DNA from 2 places in the Rothia sp. 11273D007AR genome. Region 2 is predicted to be linked to the other one. Evidence: predicted binding sites of a transcription regulator. Region 2 holds the regulator's gene; the other holds the start of a gene.
What was found. The regulator LexA, encoded in region 2, represses DNA repair genes until DNA is damaged. The targets are predictions, from matches to a motif close to TCGAACANNTGTTCGA.

Region 1: a site for LexA is predicted at 1,798-1,813, ahead of uvrA (excinuclease ABC subunit UvrA). Genes of this name have one in related genera too.

Annotation. Positions count from the first base shown of each region.
Region 1 covers NZ_JBPPWJ010000005.1:77,970-82,317, reverse strand. The annotation lists gene dld (D-lactate dehydrogenase) at 1-926, opposite strand, end outside; gene ACED88_RS03990 (MBL fold metallo-hydrolase) at 971-1,675, opposite strand; gene uvrA (excinuclease ABC subunit UvrA) at 1,838-4,348, shown strand, end outside.
Region 2 covers NZ_JBPPWJ010000001.1:192,959-197,306, reverse strand. The annotation lists gene ACED88_RS00905 (histidinol-phosphate transaminase) at 1-1,075, opposite strand, end outside; gene ACED88_RS00900 (LysM peptidoglycan-binding domain-containing protein) at 1,151-1,753, opposite strand; gene lexA (transcriptional repressor LexA) at 1,972-2,688, shown strand; gene ACED88_RS00890 (ATP-dependent DNA helicase) at 2,703-4,348, opposite strand, start outside.

The sequences.
Region 1 (4,348 bases), on a different contig from region 2:
TACTCACCCGAGATGGGCAGGGGCATGTCAGCTTCAAGGAAGATGCGGCGGATTTCTTCGAGTTCGCGAGGGTTGTGGGTGCCGATGTAGAACATGGCGGGGTTCTTCTCGAGCGGGAAGGTGCGGGTTCGCACGGCAAAGACCATGATTTTGCCAGCGGATCCGGACGCCTCAAACAGGTACTCGGGGTTGGAGTTGTAGCGGGCGGGGGTCGGCTCCATCTTGCGCAGGTGGGCGGCGTACTCGGTCTCGCTGCTGTCGGCAGGGGCGGGGGTGACATCGTCCGCCGACCAGGCGCCGCGCTGCAGGCGGTCGAGGGCGACCTCGGGGTCATCGCCCAGGGAGATGCCCAGGTGGTTGACCAGCTCGACCTTGCCTTCTTCGGTGACGCGGGCGTAGATGGCTTCGCGTGTGAAGGCCGGGCCCTTACGAATCTGGCTGCCGCCGGAGTTATTGGCGATACCGCCGATGACCGAGGCACCGATGGAGGTGGACCCGATCACCGAGTGGGGTTCGCGGCCGTGTGGTGCCAGTTCTTCGGTCAGGTGGGTGAGGGTGGCGCCGGCCAGGGAGATGGCCTCGTGGGCGTCGTTAATCAGGTGCACCTGGTTGATGAGGTGGGTTGAGATGAGCACGATGGGGCGGTCGTAGTCCTGGAAGCCGGGGCCGGAACCGCCGGTCAGACCGGTGTTAGAGGCCTGGGGAATTACCATGAGGTTGTGGTCGACGCAGACCTGGAGCGCCTTCCACATCTGCACCAGGGTGGTGGGGCGGAGGACGGCAAGCAGGGGGCCGCCGCCGAAGCGGTAGCCCTTGCTGTAGGGCATGGTCGCGTGCTCTGCGGTGAGCACATGGTCAGAGCCCACAATGTCCTTGAATGCCGCGAGGGCCTGCTGATGGGCTCCTGAGTTTGCTGGGGAGGTCATCTCACATCTTTCTGTCGAGGGCTAGTGCTTTCACTTTGATTCTACTACCAGCCCCGCTCCTTCCACGCAGGCAGCTGGGGGCGTTCCCTGCCCAGGGTGGTGGAGTCGCCATGGCCCGGCAGCACCAGGGTTCTATCGTCAAAGCGGCCGAAGATGCGCTCTGAAACATCGGCAAAGAGCTGCTCAAAATCCTGGGGAGAGTTGGTCTTGCCCACCCCGCCCGGGAAGAGCGAATCCCCGGTGAACAGCAGAACCCGCTCACCGGCGTCCGCACCCTCAGGTGCCCGTAGGGCCAGGGCAATTGAACCCGGTGTATGCCCGCGCAGGGCAATCACCTCAAGCTCAATACCGGCTAGGGTCAGGCGCTCGCCGCCCACCAGGCGTTCTTCAACCTCTACGCCTTCCTGCTCGGCGATAGCCTCAGCATCGGGGGCGCCGCAGTAGGTTGCCGGGTCCCAAGCTTCAACAGCATCGGACAGGGCGCGGATATGGTCCCAGTGGGAATGGGTGGTCACCAGGGCGCGGACGCCAGCCCCCGCCTGGTCGTGGGCAGCGGGGGAGTCAGTGGCGGCAGCCTGCTGGGCGAAGGTATTGATGGCGGGAAAATCGTCCGCGGCGTCAATCAGCACCTGCCCACCGCTTGCCCGGTGGGTCAGCAGGTAGACGTTGTTTTCCATCTCCGATACCGCAATGGACCGCACGGTCAGGGCATCGGACTCAAAAATCAGGGTATTGGCTAGGTCACTCATGACCCCATTCTAGGCTCTCACACCACTTTGTACCATGCCCTGCCCGTTTTAAGACCCCAGAATGAGCAGGAGGCGGTACAAACCGGGAGGGGTAGACGCTTTCATCGCCCACGCAAACCCTATAGAATATATCTTCGAAACAATCTCTTAGATAGGTGACTCATGGCAGGCTCAGCCACACAACCCACCGGCAACGACCTCACCCATATCCGTGTGCAGGGCGCCCGCGAAAACAACCTCAAAAACGTCGACCTCGACATCCCCCGCGACGCCATGGTCGTCTTCACCGGCCTCTCCGGCTCCGGTAAATCCTCCCTGGCCTTTGACACCATCTTTGCAGAAGGCCAGCGCCGCTACGTCGAGTCCCTCTCCTCTTACGCCCGCATGTTCCTGGGCCAGGTCGATAAGCCTGATGTCGACTTTATTGAGGGCCTATCACCGGCCGTCTCCATCGACCAAAAATCAACCTCCAAGAACCCGCGTTCAACCGTCGGTACCATCACCGAAATTTACGACTACATGCGCCTGCTCTGGGCGCGCGTGGGGCACCCCCACTGCCCCGAATGCGGCGAAGAAATCTCCAAACAGTCCCCCCAGCAAATCGTCGACACGCTCATGGACTACCCCGAGAAAACTCGCCTGCAGGTGCTTGCCCCCGTCGTCTCAGCCCGCAAGGGTGAGTTCGTTGACCTCTTCAAAGAACTCTCCACCGCCGGCTACGCCCGTGCCCGCGTGGACGGCGAGGTCATCCAGCTGACCGACCCGCCCAAGCTGGAAAAGCAGTACAAGCACACCATCGAGGTCGTGGTTGACCGTATCGCCATCAAGGAAAGCGTTCACCAGCGCCTGACCGACTCCGTCGAGACCGCTCTCTCCCTGGCCGATGGCAAGGTGCTCATCGACTTCGTTGATGAGGACGCCGACGCCCCCGGCCGCACCCGCTCCTTCAGCGAAAACCTGGCCTGCCCCAATGGCCACCCCCTAGCCGTCACCGAGGTCGAACCCCGAGCCTTCTCCTTCAACTCACCCTTTGGTGCCTGCGCAGCCTGCGACGGTATCGGCTCCACCCTCGAAGTGGACACCGACCTCATCGTCCCTAACCCCGACCTCTCCCTAGCCGAAGGCGCCGTTGCCCCCTGGGCCACCGGCAAGGCCACCAGTGAATACTGGCTCCGCCTGCTAGCTGGCCTGGCCGAAGAACTAGACTTCGACCTAGCTACCCCCTTCAAAGACCTGCCCGCCAAGGTTAAAAAAGCCATCCTCAACGGCAAGGACTACAAGGTCACCGTCGCCTACAAAAACCGCTTCGGTCGCGAACGCCGCTACACCTCCGGCTTCGAAGGCGCCAGCGCCTACATCAAGCGCAAGTACGAAGAAACCGAATCAGACTGGTCCAAAGACCGCTACGAACAGTACATGCGCAAGGTCGCCTGCACCGCCTGTAACGGCGCCCGCCTCAACCCCACCATCCTGGCCGTCACCGTCGGCGGCAAATCCATCGCCGACGTCACCGAGATGCCCATGCGTGAGGCCCTCACCTTCATGCGCTCGCTGACCCTGAGTGAGCGTGAGGCTAAGATTGCTGAGCTGGTGCTTAAGGAAATCGATGCCCGCCTGCAGTTCCTGCTGGATGTGGGGCTGGACTACCTGAACCTTGCTCGTTCAGCTGGTACTCTCTCGGGTGGTGAAGCCCAGCGTATCCGCCTGGCAACCCAGATTGGTTCTGGCCTGGTGGGCGTGCTCTATGTGCTGGATGAGCCCTCCATTGGTCTGCACCAGCGCGATAACCGCCGTCTGATTGAAACTCTCACCAAGCTGCGCGACATGGGCAATACCCTGATTGTGGTGGAGCACGATGAGGACACCATGAAGGAAGCCGACTGGATTGTGGACGTCGGCCCTGGCGCGGGCGAGCACGGCGGCCAGATCGTGCACTCGGGTACCTATGCTGAGCTGCTTGAAAATAAGGAGTCAGTGACCGGTGACTATATGGCAGGGCGTCGCGCTATCACAGTGCCTGCCACCCGCCGTCCGGTTGACCCCAAACGCACCATCAAGGTCATTGGGGCCCGCGAAAACAACCTCAAGAACGTGGATGTCGAGTTCCCTCTGGGCGTGCTCACCGCCGTTACCGGTGTTTCCGGTTCAGGTAAGTCCACCCTGGTCAACGATATTCTCTATACCTCCCTGGCCAATAAACTCAACGGGGCCAAGCAGGTTCCGGGCCGTCACAAGACCATCACCGGACTGGAACACCTCGACAAGATTATCCACGTAGACCAGTCGCCCATAGGCCGCACCCCGCGTTCGAACCCGGCGACCTATACCGGCGTCTTTGACCACATCCGCAAGCTCTTTGCAGAAACCACCGAAGCCAAGATGCGCGGCTACCAGCCCGGTCGCTTCTCCTTCAACGTCAAGGGCGGACGCTGCGAAGCCTGCTCGGGCGATGGCACCCTCAAGATTGAGATGAACTTCCTGCCCGATGTCTACGTGCCTTGTGAGGTCTGCAAGGGTAAGCGCTACAACCGCGAGACCCTCGAAGTGCACTACAAGGGCAAGACCATTGCCGACGTCCTTGAAATGCCGGTCTCTGAAGCCGCCGAATTCTTCGCCGCCTTCACCAAGATTTCGCGCTACCTCGATACCCTGGTGGACGTGGGCCTCGGCTAC
Region 2 (4,348 bases):
GGTCTAAGAAGGCGCTGGTCTCGGCTTCGGTTCCGGCGGTGACGCGCAGGTAGCCGGGGATTCCGTTATCGCGTACCAGGACGCCGCGTTCTAGCAGGTAGTTCCAGGCAGCTTTTTCGTCCTTGAGCCCGCCGAAGAACACAAAGTTGGAATCCGATACAGCCGGTTCTAGCCCCAGGCCGGTGAGGTGCTCCACGATGCGGTCGCGCTGGGCGCGGATGTCGTCGACGTTAGCCAGCAGCTGGGTGCGGTGGCGCAGGGCTGCAATCGCGGTTGCCTGGGTGACGGCTGAGAGGTGGTAGGGCAGGCGAACCAGACGGACGGCATCGGCAACAGCGGGATCTGCTGCAAAGTAGCCCAGGCGGGCACCTGCAAGTGCGAAGGCCTTGCTCATGGTGCGGGAGACAACCAGGTTGGGGTGGCCGGGAAGTAGGGTGAGAGCATTCTGGGTGCGGTCTTGGGCAAACTCTGCGTAGGCCTCATCGACCACGACGATACCGTTGTAGGCTGCCACCGCGTCGTAGACCGCTTCGATAACGTCTAGCCCCAGGCCGGTGCCGGTGGGGTTATTGGGTGAGCAGAGAATAACGATAGAAGGCTTGTGCTCTTCAATCTGTTCAACTGCTGAAGCTGCGGTGAGGGAGTAGTCGGCTGCGCGGGTACCCGCGATGAAAGCGGTATTGGTGCCGTCTGCCAGCAGGGGGTACATAGAGTAGGTGGGCACGAAGCTCATGACCGAGCGCCCGGGGCCACCAAAGACCTGCATGAGTTGCTGGAGAATCTCATTGGAGCCGTTAGCTGCCCAGATGTTTTCGGGGGTCAGACCGTGCCCCAGGTAGTCTGCGAGTTCCGCTCTGAGGGTATCGAACTCGCGGTCGGGGTAGCGATTCAGGGTTACGGCGGCCTCTGCTACATCGCGCGTGATGGCATCGATAACTTCTTGCGGCATGGGGTGGGTGTTCTCGTTAACGTTGAGGGTTACCGGAACATCAATCATGGGTGCGCCGTAGGGTGAACGGCCCCGCAAATCTTCGCGCAGGGGCAGGGCTTCGAGTGCTGTGGTAGTTTCGGTCACTCCCCTAGTGTAGCGACCTAGCCCCGTACGCTGCATTCTTGTTTCGCAGTCTGGCATAGGGCACCGCTCTTTTTCTTACTGTGACTGAGTGTAGACAGGCACCTCAAGAACCTGACCGGGAACCAGCTGTGCGCTGGTGAGGTCGTTAATCTGCATGATGCGATTGATGACATCGCGATTATCTTCACCGGGTGCCACATCTGCTGCGATGGTCCAGAGAGTATCGCCGTGCACAACGGTGACCGTTTGGCTAACCGGAACAACAGGTTCGACAGTGGCACTCTTAGCTTCGCCGGGTGCAAGGAAAGTCAGGGCACCGAGAACCACAAGAGCCACGAGGGTGAGTAGAGGCAGGCCCCTAAAAACCAGGCGCCCCCGGCGGGTCAAACGGATTTTCCCACGCCCCGTCTTCGCTTTCTGAGACGGTTCTACTACCGCGCTAGGCCGCTGAGCCGGGGTAGAAGCAGCAGGGTGGGAAGGCAGATTCCGCAAGGGAGCTACAGGTGCGGGACGCGCAGACACAGGTGCCGCAAAACGAATGCGGTACTGGGGTTGCCGCAGTGCCCCGGCCGATGCGGGCACCTGCGGGTGCTGACGGACGGTAAAAGTAGCAGCCTGATCAAGGGGCTTCTTCAAAGAAGTACGAGCCATAAACTCGGGCAAGGCGATGGTGCTCATAAGTCTTTCTCCTGATTCACGCTCAAACATTCAACCAATAGTCGAATCTTTGTTCTAAAAATTCTTCGTATCTATGTTCTATCAGAAAAATCGAACATAGTCGAGAAAAATTAGAACAAATGTTTGAATAACCTGTTTGCTTGACATAGTCTTAGAAGACCACTTGATAGTGAACACCGGGTGGCTGACATTTTAAGAACCAACAGAGACGAGATACCGTGAGCGAACGAACTCCGCAGACTCCGGCAAGCCCGCACCACAAGGGCTCTCGCCCCCTCACTGCCCGCCAGAAAAAAATTTTGAGCGCCATTTCAAGCGCTATTGATGAGCACGGCTACCCGCCGTCTATGCGTGAAATCGGTGACCTCGTTGGTCTCGCTTCACTCTCATCTGTTACCCATCAGCTCTCTCGCCTAGAAGAGATGGGCTATATTAGGCGCGACCCCAAGCGTCCTCGCGCCATTGAGGTTCTCACCGGCGAGACCTCCCCCGAAGAAGTAAAGCCTGAAACCAGCGTCATCACGCTGCCGATTGTGCCTACCTTCGCGCAGACCGACGATAACCTCGCTACCGTTCCTCTGGTGGGCCGTATTGCTGCGGGCTCACCCATTGCCGCTGAGCAGGCAATTGAAGACGTCATGACGCTCCCCCGCCAGCTCGTAGGTCAGGGCGACCTCTTTATGCTGCGAGTCAAGGGCGACTCCATGGTCGATGCTGCGATTTGCGACGGCGACTGGGTCGTAGTGCGTGCCCAGAACACCGCCCAGAACGGTGACATCGTCGCGGCCCTGCTCGACGACGAGGCCACCGTGAAGACCTTCCGCCAGCGCGATGGTCACACCTGGTTGCTGCCCCAGAACACCCAGTACGAGCCCATTCTGGGCGATAAAGCCACCATCATGGGTAAGGTCGTCTCCGTACTGCGCAGTCTCTAAGACCTAGCCTCTCACTAGTCGATTGACTGCCTAAGGCGCTCAAGGGCTCCTAGCACCACGTCCTTGCGGGTTGTTGTCCAGAAGGGCGGAAGGGACTTCACCAGATAAGAGCCGTAGCGCTGAGTAGCGATGCGGGAGTCAAGGACGGCCACAACTCCCCTGTCACCGACCGACCGCACCAGGCGGCCGGCGCCCTGGGCCATGCGTACCGCCGCATGGTAGGCAGACACAGCCATAAAGCCGTTACCGCCAGCAGCTGCTACCGCCCGGGTGCGCGCCTGCGACAGCGGATCGTCGGGGCGGGGGAAGGGAATACGGTCCATCATGACCAGGCGGCAGGAGTCGCCAGGAACATCCACGCCCTGCCAGAGACTCATGGTGCCGAATAGGCAGGAATCGGTGTCCTCAGTGAACTCCTGCACCAGGGCACGCAAAGACGACTCCCCCTGCAGAAGAATGTTCAGGTCGGTGCGCTCCCGCACGTACTCGGCAGCCAGCTCAGCACCACGCTTAGAGGAAAAGAGCCCCAGCGCGCCGCCACCCGAGGCAGTCACGAGTTCAACGATACGGTCCAGCTGCTCTACCGAAACTCCCCGCCCAGGTTTAGGCAGGTCAGAGGCTAGATACAGCACGCCCTGCTTGGGGTAGTTAAAGGGTGAGCCCACGTCGATACCGTCCCAGCGCGGAGCGTCCTTACCCATCAGCCCCAGAGCACCAGCGGCGGCATCAAAACTTTCTCCCACCGTCAGCGTCGCAGACGTCAGCACCACGGTGCGGTTTTCGAAAAGCCCCTCTCGCAGGTAACCGGCAACTGAGATAGGGGCAATGTTCAGGGTGGCGGGGTCATCGTCAGCTGCCGCCACATACCCCCTACCGGGCTCCCAGGAGCCGGTACGAGAAACCCAGATAACCTGATAGAGCGGGTCAGCGGTCAGCATCTTTTCTGAGGTTTCGTGCACCTCTGTCAAGGCGGCACGCGCCATCTGGCGGCCAGCGTCGCCGTCCTTGTCCCCGCTCTTCGTATCGGTGAGGGCCTGACGCGCCGCATCGCGCACGCGTTCCATGGCAGCGGCAACCCGGTCAGGCAAGCCCTTGGGCATCATCTCGGCGGGTACCCCATTGAGAGAGTCGTCAAGGGCCAGCGCTGCCTGTTCTAGTGCCTTGTGGTCGGCGTCCGTGTGCCGTTTGAGGCTGCGGGCAACCTTGGTAATAGCAGCAGGAGAGAGTGCCCCGGTGACGGCGCCGGTGACGCGGTCAGCCAGTTCGTGGGCCTCGTCGATGATGGCGATGTCGTGGTCGGGTAGCACCGCAGCACCCTCAAAGGCGTTGATGGCGAGAAGGGCGTGGTTGGTAATGACGATATCTGATTCAGCAGCCCTGGTTCGGGCCATCTCGCTGAAACATTCTTCGATCAGGGGGCATTTTTTGCCCAGGCATTCTGAGGCTGTGACGGCTACCTGCCGCCATGCCTTATCGCTGACGCCTGGCAGCAGCTCGTCACGGTCGCCGGTGTCGGTGGTCTGTGCCCATTCGCGAAGGCGCACAACTTCTTCCCCCAGTTTTCCGGCGGGGCCGGTGGAGCCGGTGGTAGCGTCCATGTCGAAGAGGGCGTCACCGTCGTCCTCGGGGTAGCCACCTTCCAGCTTGTGCAGGCAGACAT